DNA from 2 places in the Sphingobium naphthae genome. Region 2 is predicted to be linked to the other one. Evidence: riboswitches for the same ligand, from Rfam matches in the RefSeq annotation. Region 2 holds a riboswitch; the other holds the start of a gene.
The links. A riboswitch is a leader RNA that binds a small molecule or an ion and turns the genes downstream of it on or off. The one in region 2 is predicted to bind cobalamin.

Region 1 (7,874 bases), on a different replicon from region 2:
GGCAGCGTCCATCCGGATTATTGGGGTTGGCGAGGATCAGCGTGCCGTCCGTTTCCATCGCGTCGTCCCAGGCGATCGGCTGGCTCCCAACGATCATCTCGCCATGGGTGCGATAGGAAGGCGCGACATATCTGGCTGGACCGCCCATGATCCGGCCAACCACTCGCATCCCGACCTCCGTGCCCGGGACGGCGCAGACATGGCGCGGGTCGGCGCCGAAATGCGCGGCGGCAGCGATTTCGAGCTGCGCGAGCGCAGACGTTTCGGGCAGGCGTCGCCAGTCTATGGCCATGGTGGCCGCACCCGGCCAGGGGGCAGGGTTGATGCCGGTCGACAGGTCGATCCACAGCCTCTCGCATCCCCCGAACCGCTGCCGCGCCGCGTCGAGTGCGCCGCCATGCCATAGCCAGGCCTCGGTCATCGGAGGAGGGTCCAGAGGATGGCGGCGATCAGCAGGGCGGTCTCGCTGATTTCGATTCCGGCGCCATGACCGTCGCCCGAAATGCCGCCGATCCGGCGTTTGAGCCAGAGCGCCCAGAGCAGCGCGACGAAGGGCAAGACCGACAGCGAAGGCGACAGGAACAAGGCGGCTGCCATCAATGCCAGCGCCCATGCGCCAAGGTCGATCGGACGCACGGCATGGCGGAAGCGCGCGCCGAGCCCGTCATGCAGCGGCGGCAGCCAGCGCGCCCAGCCCAGCGGAGCGATGCGGGCGGCGAAGGGGATCAGCGCGATCGCGAGCAGCGCGTCCCGTTCCACCAGGGCATGGAGGAGCACCAGCTTGGCGATCAATTGCAGGCCGATCGCGACAACACCGAAGCTGCCGATATGCGGATCGTGCAGCACGGCCAGCAGTCGCGCCTGGTCCTTGTGCGCCGCGCCGGCTGCATCCGCCACGTCCGCCAGCCCGTCGAGATGAAGCGCCACCGTTACGCCGATCCAGGCGGTGAGCGCGGCAAGCGCGCCTGCCCAGTCGTCAACCACCGTCCCCGCCAACGCCGCGCCCGACACCAGCGCCCCGACGATCAATCCCGTGACGGGAAACCAGCGGATCGACGCGGCGAAATCCTCGGCATCGGCGGCGACGGACGGCATCGGCAGGCGCGTCATGAACTGGATGGCGAGGATCAGCCGCTTCATTGGCGCAACTCCGAGATCTGCGCCACGGCCCTGGGGCCGGGCCAGACACGCAGGGAGAGCAGCGAACCATAAGGGAGGTCGAAGCTCCAGAGCTGGGCGATGTCGAAGCCGCACAGCAGATGCAGCGCCGCGCGCATCGGGCCGGCATGAGTCACGACCAGCGTCGGACGCGGCGTCAGTTCGGCGAGCGCCGCGGCGACGCGGGCGGTGAGGCCCGACCATGGCTCTCCGCCCGGCGGCGGGCTGGCGTCGGGATCGGCCCAGAAGCGGTCCAGCGCGGCGGGATCGATATCGGCCGGCGCCTGGCCATCCCACTCGCCGAAATTCAGTTCTCGCCAGCGGGGATCGAGCGTCGGCGTCAGATCATGATCGACGCCGATCGCTTGGGCGGCCGTGCAGCTGCGCTGAAGATGGGACGCGATCAGCTGCTCAATGGCCAGCGCGCGAACCTGGCGAAGGCACTGATCGATCCCTTCCGGCGTCGGCGCCATGTCGGTATGCCCCAGCATCAGGCCCGGGGTGGTCGGCGCGCCGTGGCGCAGCAGATGGAGAGGGAAGGAGTTCATTTCGATGTCGAAACGGATGCTTCCGCGAAGGTCGCCATCCCGTCATGGGCCGCCAGCGCTGCGCGGATGACGCCGGTTGCGACCGCCGCGCCGCTTCCTTCGCCCAGGCGCATGCCCAGCGACAGCAGCGGATCGAGCTTCAGCCGGGCGAGCAGGCGGGCATGGCCGGGTTCGGCCGAGACATGGCCGGCGATGCAATGATCTATGATCCCGGGATAGTGGGCGGCCAGAGGGGCAAGCGCGGCACAGCAGATGAAGCCGTCCAGCACCACCGGTACGCCCAGTTGGCGGGCGCGCAGCACTGCGCCGGCAATGGCCGCGATCTCGCGCCCGCCGACATGGCGCAGCGTCTCGAACGGGGAGAGCGGGGCGTCGCGATGCAGCGCCAGCGCGCGATCGATGACGGCGATCTTGTGGGCAAGCCCGTCGCCATGCACGCCGGTCCCCGGACCTGCCCAGGCGGCCGCGCTTTCGCCGAAGCTGCGCGCGCACAAAGCTGCCGCGGCGGTCGAATTGCCGATCCCCATTTCACCCAGGACAATCAGGTCCAGCCCCGGTTCGATCTGCCCCGCGCCGATATTGAGCGCCGCCAGGCAATCCTCGGCGCTCATCGCCGGCATGACGCTGAAGTCGTCGGTCGGCCGGTCGAGGTCGATCGGCACGACGCGCAGGTCGATCCCGGCCGCGCCGCTCAGCGCGTTGATGGCCGCGCCGCCCGCCTGAAAATTCGCGACCATCTGGGCAGTGACGCTGGCCGGAAAGGCGCTGACGCCCTGGGCGGTGACGCCATGATTGCCGGCGAAGATGATCGCGCGACCCTGGTCAAGGCAAGGTCGCGCACGCCCTTGCCACCCCGCCATGAAGATGGCGATGTCCTCAAGCCGACCGAGCGACCCGGCGGGCTTGGTCAGCTGCGCCTGCCGCGCCGCGGCCGCGTCCTGGGCTGCCCGGTCGGGACCCGGCAGGTCGGACAGGGCGGCGTCGAAGGCAGTGACGGACGGAAAGACGCTGATCATTGGGTGACATATCCCGCCGGAGGGACGCGGACGATGAAACGGCCTTTCACCCCCTGCGGCCAATCGGAAAAGGGCACGCGGCCTTCCGCGCTGGCGGCATGATGCACCGCATAGTCGAGGATCGCACGGGCTGCGGCCTCGTCAGGTTCGAAGCGGCCGAGCACATAGCCGATCTTGCCCGGCGCGCGCAGATGGACGGCGCAGCCTTCTCCGCAGGCGAAGAGGCAGGGCATCGCCTGGACGGCGATGCCCGCATAGGCCGGATCGCTGGCCTGGACCCGCTCCAGCACCGCGATCAGGCGTGCGCCGTCCCGTGGCCCTGTCGGATCCTGCCCCGGGCGGCGGCATGTGCTGCACGCCACCACGGCGGGGCCAGGATCGACCGGGTTCAGCATGTCAGAAACGACCCCTGATGCCCGCATAGATGCTGCGGCCCAATGTGCCGTAGCGATAGGCGGTCATGTAGGATTCGTCGAAGACATTCTCCGCCCGGGCGAACAGGCGCAGGCTGTCGCTCAGGGCATATTCGGCGCGCAGATCGACCAGGGTATAATCGCCCAGACGTGTCGTGTTCGCCGCATTGTCATAGCTCTTGCCCGACCAGCGCACCGCCGACCCCAGGGTCAGGCCGAAATCGAAGTCATAGGAAATCGAGCCATTGGCCATGTGGCGCGGGCGGCGCGGCAGCCAATTGCCTTCCGTCGCGGCACCGGCGGAGCGATCCTCCGCCACTGTCCAGCTATAATTGCCGTCGAGCGTCAGACCGCCGAGCTTTAACGCGGCGTCCGCCTCGATCCCGTGCGCCTCGGCGCGAGCCACGTTCAGATAATAGCCCCAGCGCGGCGTGTCCGTGCCGGGCATCACGCACAAAGGATCGGTGCTGTCGAACGAGCAGCTGTTATAAATGATCTGGCCTGTGGTGGTGCGCTCGAAATAGGTCGCGCCGATCGTGAAGGCCTGACCGAACAACGCCTGCTGGACGCCGGCTTCCCAGCCATGCGCGCGCTCGGGGTCGAGGTTCACATTCCCATATTCGCTGAACAGCTGATAGAGGGATGGCGCCTTGAAGCCCTCGCCATAGCTGGCGCGCAGCGTGGTGCGGCTGGGCAGTTCCCAGATGCCGCCGGCCGAGAAGAGAGTGCGGCCGCCATAGCGATTATGATCGTCGTGGCGCACGCCGCCATTCAGCGTCAGCCCGTCGAGCGGGCGGACAGTCACCTGGCCATAGAGGCTGGTGATTTCGGCCTTGCCGGTGATGAAGTCGGGCAGGGGATCGGCCAGCGATCCCGAGGGCGAGCGGCTCTTGAAGCGCGAACGCTCATTTTCCGCGCCGAAGGTCGCGGAAATCCGATCCGTCAGTTCGAAGATGCCCTGATATTCGAATCGGCGGTTCTTGCCCGCGGCCTCGAAGCTGAGCGGCTGTTCCAGTTCGGGGCTGTAGCTGTCGCGATCGGTGTCGGTGTAATTATACGCGATCCGGTTGCGCAGGCGCCCGTCGAGCAGCGCGAAGTTGAGGCCGGCATAGCCGACAAATTCGCGGTTATGGCTATAGTCCGGCGCGTCGCCGCTGAAGCCGTCGATTTCGACGCGACCCGTGGAATAATAGCCGCGCAGGTCGATGCTGGCGTTGGCGCTCAGCGCCAGTTCGGCGCGACCGGCGACATTGCGGTTGGTATAGCCATCCGCTTCGCCGCCGCCAAAGGCCGGCGCGATGGCGGAAATGCCGTCGGTCGTGAAGGACTGGCCGCCGATGCGCCAGCTGAGCGGACCGGACACGCCGCCCAGCGCGGCGCGGGCGCTGACGGTGTCGCGCGATCCGCCTTCGATGTCGAAGCTTCCCTCCAGCGAGGCGTCCGGCTGGGCGGTGACGATGTTGACGACGCCGCCGATCGCCTGGCTGCCCCAGAGCGTGGACTGCGGACCGCGCAGCAGCTCGATTCGTTCGGCATCGCCGATCAGCAGATTGGCGAAATTATAGCCGCCGCCGGTGGAGGAGGGATCGTTGAGCTTCACCCCGTCGATGACGACGACGGTCTGGTCCGTTTCCGCGCCGCGAATGCGCAGCGACGTCGCCGTGCCATAGCCGCCGTTGCGTGAAATGCTGATGCCGGGCGTGCGGAGCAGCAATTCGGTCACGCCGATGTCCTGCGCGCGATCGATGGCCGCCTTGTCCAGAACGGTGATGGATGCGGGAATTTGCTCCAGCGGCGTCGGTGCGCGCGTGGCGGTGACGATGATGCCGCTTTGGGCGTCGGACTCGGGCGGTTCCTGCGCAAGCGCGGGGAAGGACAGGCACAGTGCGATGAGCGCGGTGGAATTTCTGAGCAACAGGCTCGACATGGTAACCCCTTATGACTTGTGCCGCGCGCACGCGGACGATGCCGGCCGGAAGGCACGCGACATCGCCCGCGCAAAGCGCGGCGCTCCCTGTCGTCATGCGGGTTTACCCCCGTCCGCCCGGCTCACCCTGTCCGCGCGAAAGACGACGGCGACAGGCAGGTCTCCTGGCTTGCGGATCAGCGCCGGTCGGCCGCCTTCTCGGGACGAGTCCCAATGGCATAGGGCCGATGGCTCACCGCATACAGTTGCAGGGGCAGCCGGGTTGTACCCGTTCCCATCTTCATCCCCGTCTCCGGGGAACCTGTCGCGTCGCGGCCGTTACATCGAATGTCATGGGGCGGTCAATCACGCCCGGGCGATTTGTGCCGGCCCGTCTGGGAGCCCTTCGCGGCGGCCGCGAAGGGCTTGCGCGTGTCAGTCGTTCATGAAGCTGGTCGTCGTCATGTGATAGATGGTGGCCACCGGCGCGCCGCGCAGCGTCAGGCTGCCGGTCTCTTCCTGAGTCGCGCTGAGGATGTAGCGGCCCTTGGCGTTGATCGGCAGCACCACGCGGCCCTGTGCATCGGTGGTGAAGCTCTTCGACCATTTGTCGGGTGAAATGGCCAGGATTTTGGCAGCGGGCACCGGCTTGCCATCGCGGATCAGGGTGAAGCTGTCCGCACCTGGCGCGGTGGGCACGATTTCGAGCGGCAGCACCGCCTTCGTGTCGGCACGCCCCGCGCGGGCATAGTAGATGACGCCCTGCTTCTTGCCGTCTTCACCCCAGGGTTCGAACACGCTGTCATCCGTCACGCGAACGTCCCCGGCGGGCGCAGCGACCTCGATATAGCCGGCCTTGCGGACCTGGGCTGCCTGCGCGGCGGGGACCAGCCTGGGCGATTTCAGCTTCTCGAACTCCGGGTCGCCGCCTTCGGGCAGGGTGTCGCCGGGCTCACCCAGATAGATGCGGGCGGGGCCGGCGCCGTCGCGCTCGACCCAGATTTCATGCGCCTGAGCAGTGGCGGTCAGGCCGAAGAGCGCCAGCAGCGCGAGCGGGAATGTCTTCATCTTCTCTCTCCTCATCATCGCTCAGAAGCGGAAGCCGATCGTGCCCATCACGTTGCGCGGCGCGCCGATGAAGCAGTCGCCGCGGGCCAGGCAGGACGCATAATATTGATTGTTGAGCAGGTTGGTCGCATTGAGCGCGAAACGCCAGCTGTTCCAGTTGATTTCGGCCAGCGCATCGACGGTCGTGCGCGACGGCGTGACGATCGACCAGACCGAACTGGTCGACACGCTCTTGCCACTATAGACGACGCCGCCGCCCAGGCGGAGCTGCGCCTCGTCCGCAAGACCGAAAGTCTTGGTCGACCACAGCGATGCCGTGTGACGAGGCATGTAATCGAGGTTCGTGTTCGTTTCCGACTTGAGCTTGGTATAGCCGTAATTGGCCAGCAGTTCGACGTTGCCGGGGAGGGTGTGGTTGGCCTCGATCTCGAAACCCTTGGTGTTGAGTTCGCCCGATTGCGTCGTGCCGCCCGCGGCGAGATAGAGGATGCGGTTGCGCTCCTTGATCTTGAAGGCGGTCGCCGTGATGAGCGTGTGAGCACCCAGCTGCCATTTCACGCCTGCTTCATATTGCGTGCCGGTCTGGGGGGTATAGGGATCGCCGAAGCTGCCATCGCCATTGTCGATGCGGCCGGCCACCGGGAGGAAGCTTTCCGTGTAGCTGAAGAAGGGTGAGAGCCCGGCGCCGATTTCTCCAATGATGCCCGCGCGGAACGTCGTCGCATGATCCTTCTGACCGGAAGATCCGGTCACCCGGTCGCGACGGGCGCCGAGCACGATGGAGACGCGGTCGTAGAAGCGGACCTGATCCTGGACATAGATGCCGAGCTGCTTCTGGCTCTCGGTCGTGAAGGCGCCGGTCGGATCATAGGTCGCCAGGGCATCATAATCTATGTCGTACAGATCGACGATCTCACGTCCGCCGTCATAGCGCTTGGCGACCTTGTTCCAGCTATAGTCGATGCCGACCAGAAGCTTGTGCTCGATATTCGCGCCCGTATTGAACGTGAACAGCAGATTGTTGTCGGTCGAAAAGACGTTCATCCGGGCGTCGCTGGCATCCGCAGTCAGGCCGATGGTGCGGCCGTCCGTGCCATAGACGGAGAAGGGGTCCTGCGGATTGGTATAGCTGTCCGCATAATGGGTATTATATTCCAGGTCGCTGTCGATGTACCGGGCCTTGAGGCTCAGCCGGACGGCATCGGAAAAATTATGGGTGATCGAACCGCCACCCTGCAGGGAACGCCCCGCATAACGGTCCCACCCGGCCTTGCCGACGAAGGTGTAGCGATCCAGTTGCTCGCCGGCGACGGTATTGGGCTTGAAGGTGCCCACAATGGGCAGGAACTGCGAGGTCGAACCGGTATCATCCTCCTGATAGAGGCCGGTCAGCGTGACGTCGGTATCGGGGGTCGGTTGCCAGCGGATCGAAGGCGCCAGCATCACCCGGTCATCGGGGACATGGTCGATGAAGGTGTCGGCATCACGAGCGCGGCCGACGAGGCGCACGGCGAGATTGTCCGCCAGTGCGACATTGACGTCGCCAAGCACTTCCTTGCGGTCATAGCTGCCATAGACGAGGTTGACTTCACCCCGCGTGGTGAAGTCGGGCGTCTTGCTAACGAGGTTGACGAGGCCGCCGATGGAGCCTTGGCCGAACAGAACGGACGCGGGGCCGCGCAGGATTTCGACGCGGGAGAAATTATAAGGGTCGGATGTGATGGACGCGTAGTAGGAGAAGATATCGCGCATGCCGTCGCGGAAC
Region 2 (7,874 bases):
GTGCGTTGCCACATGTTGACGCCCGATCCCGACCTTGCCGACATGTGTTTCACCCGCGATGTCGGCGTCTCGACGCCCTGGGGCATGGTGGCGCTCAATCCAGCCATGCCGCACCGCCAGGCGGAGGTCGACCGCTTGACCAATGCCTATCGCGACTGGCGCGTGCCGGTGCGGCGGATCACGAGCGGCACGATCGAAGGCGGCGATGTCTGCGTTGCCCGCGAAGGCTTGCTGATCCTGGGCATGTCGGGCGAGCGCAGCTCGGCCGCTGGCGTCGAGGAATTCTCCGCCCCCTTCCGCGCGGCCGGCTGGGACGTGCTTATCTGCCCTTTCCATTCCGACCATCTGCATCTCGACACGATCTTCTGCATGGTGGACCGGCATCAGGCGATTGGCTGCGCCGACCTGCTGGACCCCGGTTTCGTCCGGGCGCTGAGCGTGCATGGCGTGTCGCTCATCCCCCTTCCCGAAACGGTCGCGCCGTCGCTGGGATGCAATATCCTGTCCTTGGGCGACCGGCGGATCGTCACCAGCACCGATGCTATCGTCCCGCCCCTGCTTCGCCAGGCGGGCTATCGCGTCATGGAAGTCGATATCTCGCAGTTCACCGCCTGTGGCGGGGGCGTCCACTGCCTGACGCAGCCGCTCCGCCGCGTGCCCACAGGGGAGTGAGCGGGTCGGCGGCTGCGACCAAAATGCGTCGCCTGCAAAAATGCTCACGCAAGCTTCGGGAACGTTCCGCACGCACGCCCGTTTGACAAGAACGAATTAGGAACAAATGGAGCATCTTCACCATGGCCGACGAATTGCATAATCCCAAGCTCGATGCGCATCCCGGCTCCAATACGGAGAAGGATCCGGAAAGCTGGGTATCGGGCGACGATCCGATGACCGGCGCACAAGCCTCCTACCTCACCACCCTGTGCGAAGAGGCCGGCGTCGATGCGCCCGCCGAAGGACTGAGCAAGGCGGAGGCGTCGAAAGAGATCGACGCGCTGAAAGCGCAACTCGGCCGCGAGTGAGCGCCTTGCACCCTGACTGATGCATGAACAAGCTGACGCTGAAATCTGGTTCAGCGGAGCGGTCCCTTCGCAGCTCGCCACATTGCATTGTTCCGATGATGGACACGCATGTCGCTGGTTACTGTAGGATTTGCAACGGGCACCGCCTTCTTGGTCGGTCTTATCGCGACCTCGCACATGCTCTCGCAGCTTTTGATCCTCCCCATCGACATGCGCCATTCTTGACGACCGGACCAATCCTTGCGATCTGCCGATGGTCGAGGTTCCTCATCTCAGCTTTGGGGTGGGGCTAAGACGGGAAGCCGGTGGCGCTCGCAAGGGCGGAATCCGGCGCTGCCCCCGCAACTGTATGCGGCGAGCGGCGGCCCCTGGATGCGCCACTGGCGGTCTGCCCCGAGCGATTGGGCATGGCGCTGGGAAGGCCGGGACCGACGTGTCGACCCGTGAGCCAGGAGACCTGCCTCCGACGCGATAACGACCACCGGCGGGGTGTCCGGTCTGGCCGCTGCTGTGCGAGGGCCAGTCGGGCCCTGGCATGTTTGCGCCTGGACTGCGTCCTCCCGCACATATTGCGAGAGCCATGACTATCCACATCCCCCAGGCGCCCGCCGCCGCCCTGCAAGTGATCGATATGGTCTTCCCCGGGAATACCAATCACCATGGCACGCTGTTCGGAGGCGTGGCGCTAGCCCATATGGACAAGATCGCGTTTATCGCGGCCGCGCGCCATGGTCGCGCACCATTCGTCACCGCCTCGTCGGAAAAGATCGATTTCGCCGCGCCCGCTCATAGAGGCGAGATGATCGAGGCGACCGCCCGTATCATCCGCGTCGGGCGCAGGTCGCTCGATGTCGAGGTCGAATTGATCGCGGAGGGCACGGTGAACGCCGAGAGGCGCCTCTGCACGCGCGGGCGCTTCACGCTCGTGGCGGTGAAGGGACCGGACACGCGCTTGCCCTTGCCGCCGCTCAAGGACGCCGCACCGACAGACGATGGCCGGCTCCATATGGTCGACATGGTCTTCCCGGGCGAAACGAACCATTATGGCACCCTCTATGGCGGCGACGCGCTGAAGATGATGGGCAAGGCAGCCTTCATCGCAGCGACGCGCTGCAGTCGCGCCGTGATCGTCATGGCGGCGTCCCATCGCATTGATTTCGTCTCTCCCGTTCATGAGGGCGAGATGATCGAACTCATCTCCCAGGTACGGGAGATCGGTCGTAGTTCCATCCTGACAGAAGTTGAGCTTTGGGCCGAAAATCTGCTGGATGGCGCGCGGCGCCACGCCGCGACGGCCACCTTCACAATGGTGTCGGTGGACGATGAAGGACGCGCCAAGCCGATCGATCGCGACAGGACAGTCCAACGTCTGTTCACCCAGGGGCTATGATGTGGAGGCAGACATAGCGACCCAGGCTCAGCCTATGCTTCGCCGCCGTGCGATAAGCGCGCCGTGTGGCTGCAATAGTCCTTCCATCGAGCACGCACATCGGAGCGATATAAAGATTTCTTTATATACGCCTTGACGAGCGTCTTGAAAATCGCGATGAAGAAGATGTCGAGGTTCCCTGTTTCCGTTCATGATGATGGCGGGCGACAGGGCTAAGACGGGAAGCCGGTGGCGCTTGCGAGAGCGGAATCCGGCGCTGCCCCCGCAACTGTAAGCGGCGAGCGGCGGCCCCATGACGTGTCACTGACGCCAGTTCCGAGCGATCGGCAGTGGCGGCGGGAAGGCCGGGGCTGGCGTGATGACCCGTGAGCCAGGAGACCTGCCTCCGACGCGATAACTTTCCTCGGACGGGGGTTCCTCCGGTGGATCGCGCTTGACGCAGGGCTCGTGGCTTTCGGCCGCACGAGCTATCTCTCGCGCGCTCTTCCTTGGCCTCCTGCCCGGCACATGCAGGTAGGATACCGATCATGACCGACAGCAGCTTTACCTTCTCGATCAAGACCATTGCCTTCGATGAGAATTACCGGCCGGCTGACACGACGCGGATCACGACCAATTTCGCCAATCTAGCCAGGGGCGACAGCCGCCAGGAGAATTTGCGCAACACCCTGCGGATGATCGATAATCGTTTCAACTCCCTGGCCCATTGGGACAATCCTCAGGGTGATCGCTATTCGGTGGAACTGACGATCATCTCTGTCGAAATGCAGGTCGACGCCGATCGCGGCTCCGAAGCATTTCCCCTGATCGAAATCCTCCAGACCAGCATCCTCGACCGAAAAACCAATGAGCGCATCCCCGGCGTTGTCGGAAACAACTTCTCATCCTATGTGCGCGATTACGATTTCAGCGTGGTCCTGCCCCACCACAGGAAAACGCACCCGGGTTCCGAGGCTCCGCAGGACTTTGGCGACCTGCATGGCAAATTGTTCAGGCATTTCCTGAATTCGGATGCCTACAGGGACCATTCCAGCAAGTCCCCCGTCATCTGCCTGAGCGTATCGAGCAGCAAGACCTATCATCGCACAACCAATGTCCACCCGGTCCTGGGCAACGTCGGTCTTTGTCGAAGACGCGAAATTTCTGCGCGCGCAGACCGACCAGCCGATCAAGTGGACCCTGCCGGGGCCGATGACGATGATCGATACGCTCTACGATGCCCATTATCGGAGCCGCGAAAAGCTGGCCTGGGAATTTGCCAGGATCCTGGGCGAGGAAGCCAGGGAACTGGAGGCTGCGGGTGTCGACATCATTCAGTTCGACGAACCGGCCTTCAATGTCTTCTTCGAGGAGGCGAACGACTGGGGCATCGCCACACTGGAAAAGGCTGCCGAAGGGCTGACGTGCGAGACCGCGGTCCATATCTGCTACGGCTACGGCATCAAGGCCAACACTGACTGGAAGAAGACGCTGGGGTCGGAATGGCGGCAATATGAGGAAACCTTTCCCAATCTGCAGAAATCCAGCATCGATATTATCTCGCTGGAATGCCACCACTCCCACGTCCCGATGGAGCTGATCGAACTGGTCCGCGGAAAGAAGGTGATGGTGGGGGCGATCGATGTGGCGAGCGATAGGATCGAGACGCCGGAGGATGTTGCCGAAACGCTGCGCAAGGCGCTTGCGTTCGTGGACGCCGACAAGCTCTATCCGTCGACCAATTGCGGCATGGCCCCCCTCTCCCGGGGCATTGCGCGGGGCAAGCTGAACGCTCTGGGCGCCGGCGCCGAGATCGTCCGGCAGGAACTCTCGGCCGCCTGACAAGCCGGCAAGGTCAGCGCACATGTTTGGCGATCAGGAGGATCGGCGCGACGATCCTCCTGACCGTAGCGGCTCGCCCCCTGTCTCTGACCAAAACCGGAAGGTCAGCCTTTGCAGCGATCCTTGCCACCCGCACAACGGAAAAATATCCGAGTCATGGGCGGTCGCGATCATTGCCATACTCACTCACCCATCGTTTCGAGGCTGGGGCTGGGGAGAATGGGCGGTATTTTTCGTCGGGTCGTGCGGGGCATCTGCAGTTCGACATTGGCGGCTATGTGGCGGCGCGCCTGGCGGCGGCGGGGGTGGCGCGGGTGGAGATGCTGGACGAGGACACCTATGCGCAGCCCGATCGCTTCTTCAGCTATCGCCGTTCCTGTCATCTGGGCGAGCCGGGCTATGGCCGGCAGATGTCGATGATCGGGGTGCCCGCGTGAGGGCGCAGAGTGGCGGGTGCGAAAGACGCGCCTGGTTGCTGAAGGTCGGTCTGTGTGGATAACTCGCCCGATGGGGACGACATATGTGCCGCAGCTCTTGAGGTTTTTCGCGTGGGGCGATGACGCTACGACGCCCAGTCCTTTGGGCTGTTGGCCTGTGGCTATGTGCTGCTTGGGGGATTTGGTTGCGGGAGCAGGATTTGAACCTGCGACCTTCAGGTTATGAGCCTGACGAGCTACCGGGCTGCTCCATCCCGCGCCGTGGTATATCCGGTCCTCAGTCGCCGGCGGATGCATCCATGTTTTTGGGCGCATCCTTGGGCTGTCCTCCCCGGCTGATGCCGGGTCCGGGCGGCCATTTGGCCTTGCGGGCCTTGCGGCCCGTTGGCGTTTTGCCCGGGAGGGGTGTGAATGGGTTTATTGTCAAAAGCGCGAGCTTCAATGCCTGGCGACGCCCTACTCTTCCGGGGCTTGAGCCACAGTACCATCGGCGCAGTCAGGTTTCACGGCCGAGTTCGGGATGGGATCGGGTGGGTCACTGACGCTATGGTCACCAAGCAATGGAGCTGGCGCTTTTGGGTTTAATCGATGCCCGTGCGGACTTTATCTTGATATCTGGCTGCTTTCACGACCGCCATCTGGCGACAGATCAGAGCTGTCGTTGATGGTGGGGCCCTTAAGCGCGAACAGAGCAATTAGGATCGGTTAGCTCCACGCATTACTGCGCTTCCACATCCGACCTATCAACGTGATGGTCTATCACGGCTCGATGAAATCTTATCTTGAGGGAGGCTTCCCGCTTAGATGCTTTCAGCGGTTATCCCGTCCATGCATAGCTACCCTGCTGCGCCCTTGGCAGGACGACAGGTACACCAGAGGCATGTTCAACCCGGTCCTCTCGTACTAGGGTCAACTCCTCTCAAATTTCGACGCCCACGGCAGATAGGGACCAAACTGTCTCGCGACGTTCTGAACCCAGCTCACGTACCACTTTAATTGGCGAACAGCCAAACCCTTGGGACCTGCTCCAGCCCCAGGATGTGATGAGCCGACATCGAGGTGCCAAACGATTCCGTCGATATGAGCTCTTGGGAATCATCAGCCTGTTATCCCCGGCGTACCTTTTATCCGTTGAGCGATGGCCCTTCCACGAGGGACCACCGGATCACTATGACCGACTTTCGTCTCTGCTCGACTTGTCAGTCTCGCAGTCAGGCGGGCTTATGCCATTGCACTCTAACAGACGGTTTCCAACCGTCCTGAGCCCACCATCGCGCGCCTCCGTTACTCTTTAGGAGGCGACCGCCCCAGTCAAACTACCCGCCACAGAGGGTCCCTGCACCGGATGACGGTGCGAGGTTAGACATCAGAAAACAACAGGGTGGTATTTCACCTATGGCTCCACGACAACTGGCGTCATCGCTTCAAAGCCTCCCACCTATGCTACACAGTTCTTTCCTAATGCCACTCTGAAGCTGCAGTAAAGGTGCACGGGGTCTTTCCGTCTAACCGCGGGTACTCCGCATCTTCACGGAGAATTCAATTTCGCTGAGCATATCCTGGAGACAGTGGGGAAGTCGTTACGCCATTCGTGCAGGTCGGAACTTACCCGACAAGGAATTTCGCTACCTTAGGACCGTTATAGTTACGGCCGCCGTTTACCTGGGCTTCAATTCAGAGCTTGCACTCCTCCTCTTAACCTTCAGGCACCGGGCAGGCGTCAGGCCCTATACGTCGTCTTGAAGCCGACTTAGCAGAGCCCTGTGTTTTTGCTAAACAGTCGCTACCCCCTGGCCTGTGCCCCCCACAAGTGCTTGCGCATATGTGGGGCCTCCTTCTTCCGAAGGTACGGAGGCAATTTGCCGAGTTCCTTCAGGATACTTCTCTCAAACGCCTTGGTATACTCTACCATTCCACCTGTGTCGGTTTAGGGTACGGTCTATACGGTGGGGCTATTTCCTGGGACAACTTCCCTGCCCGGACCAATCCAATAAGGCCGAACAAGTTACGCCATCCGTCACACACCACCAGGCCCACGAATATTAACGTGGTTCCCATCGACTACCCCCTTCGGGCTCGTCTTAGGGGCCGGCTTACCCTGCTCAGATTAGCTTTAAGCAGGAACCCTTGGAATTTCGGCGAGAGGGCATCTCACCCTCTTAATCGCTACTCATGTCTGCATTCGCACTTCCGATACCTCCACGGTCGGTTACCCTCCCGCTTCAACGGCCTACGGAACGCTCCGCTACCGCTCAGTCCAAAGGACTGAACCCTAAGCTTCGGTGCACGTCTTGAGCCCCGTTACATCTTCGCCGCAGGATCTCTTGTTTAGACCAGTGAGCTGTTACGCTTTCTTTAAAGGATGGCTGCTTCTAAGCCAACCTCCTGGTTGTTTTGGAAATCCCACATGCTTTCCCACTTAGACGTGACTTGGGGACCTTAGCTGTAGGTTAGGGCTGTTTCCCTTTTGACGACGGACCTTAGCACCCGCCGTCTGTCTGCCGGACTAGACTCGTTGGTATTCGGAGTTTGGTTAGAATTGGTAGATCTCGCGACCCCCGCATCCATCCAGTGCTCTACCCCCAACGGCAATCATCCGACGCTCTACCTCAATAGATTTCGCGGAGAACCAGCTATTTCCCGGCTTGATTGGCCTTTCACCCCTAAACACAACTCATCCGATAATTTTTCAACATTAAACGGTTCGGCCCTCCAGTGCGTGTTACCGCACCTTCAGCCTGGTCATGCCTAGATCGCCGGGTTTCGGGTCTAATGCATCGAACTCATGGTCGCCCTGTTCAGACTCGCTTTCGCTGCGCCTACACCTAACGGCTTAAGCTTGCTCGATACACTAAGTCACAGACCCATTATGCAAGAGGTACGCTGTCAGGCTTCAAGAGCCCTCCAACTGCTTGTAGGCATCCGGTTTCAGGTACTGTTTCACTCCCCTCATCGGGGTGCTTTTCACCTTTCCCTCACGGTACTGGTTCGCTATCGGTCATGTACGAGTATTTAGGCTTGGAGGGTGGTCCCCCCATGTTCAGACAGAGTTTCACGTGCTCCGCCCTACTCAAGTCCTGACACTTCATTTTCGCATACGGGGCTGTCACCCGCTATGGCCGAACTTTCCAGATCGTTCTGCTAATTAAGTGCCAGGCGCTGGCCTGGTCCGCGTTCGCTCGCCACTACTAACGGAATCTCGGT

Region 1: another riboswitch for cobalamin. It lies ahead of ACGGKE_RS05295 (TonB-dependent receptor plug domain-containing protein); the one in region 2 lies ahead of ACGGKE_RS16165 (putative oxygenase MesX).

What each region holds. Positions count from the first base shown of each region.
Region 1 covers NZ_CP171454.1:1,085,269-1,093,142, reverse strand. The annotation lists gene ACGGKE_RS05320 (threonine-phosphate decarboxylase) at 1-421, opposite strand, end outside; gene cobS (adenosylcobinamide-GDP ribazoletransferase) at 418-1,140, opposite strand; gene ACGGKE_RS05310 (histidine phosphatase family protein) at 1,137-1,706, opposite strand; gene cobT (nicotinate-nucleotide--dimethylbenzimidazole phosphoribosyltransferase) at 1,703-2,722, opposite strand; gene ACGGKE_RS05300 (DUF1636 domain-containing protein) at 2,719-3,117, opposite strand; gene ACGGKE_RS05295 (TonB-dependent receptor plug domain-containing protein) at 3,119-5,062, opposite strand; cobalamin riboswitch at 5,199-5,382, opposite strand; gene ACGGKE_RS05290 (DUF4198 domain-containing protein) at 5,477-6,109, opposite strand; gene ACGGKE_RS05285 (TonB-dependent siderophore receptor) at 6,131-7,874, opposite strand, start outside.
Region 2 covers NZ_CP171455.1:232,079-239,952, forward strand. The annotation lists gene ACGGKE_RS16150 (dimethylarginine dimethylaminohydrolase family protein) at 1-672, shown strand, start outside; gene ACGGKE_RS16155 (DUF3072 domain-containing protein) at 795-1,022, shown strand; cobalamin riboswitch at 1,266-1,502, shown strand; gene ACGGKE_RS16160 (acyl-CoA thioesterase) at 1,603-2,412, shown strand; cobalamin riboswitch at 2,567-2,814, shown strand; partial or broken gene ACGGKE_RS16165 (putative oxygenase MesX) at 2,940-3,524, shown strand; partial or broken gene ACGGKE_RS16170 (methionine synthase) at 3,529-4,233, shown strand; partial or broken gene ACGGKE_RS16175 (laccase domain-containing protein) at 4,383-4,670, shown strand; tRNA gene ACGGKE_RS16180 (tRNA-Met) at 4,853-4,929, opposite strand; rRNA gene rrf (5S ribosomal RNA) at 5,114-5,228, opposite strand; rRNA gene ACGGKE_RS16190 (23S ribosomal RNA) at 5,347-7,874, opposite strand, start outside.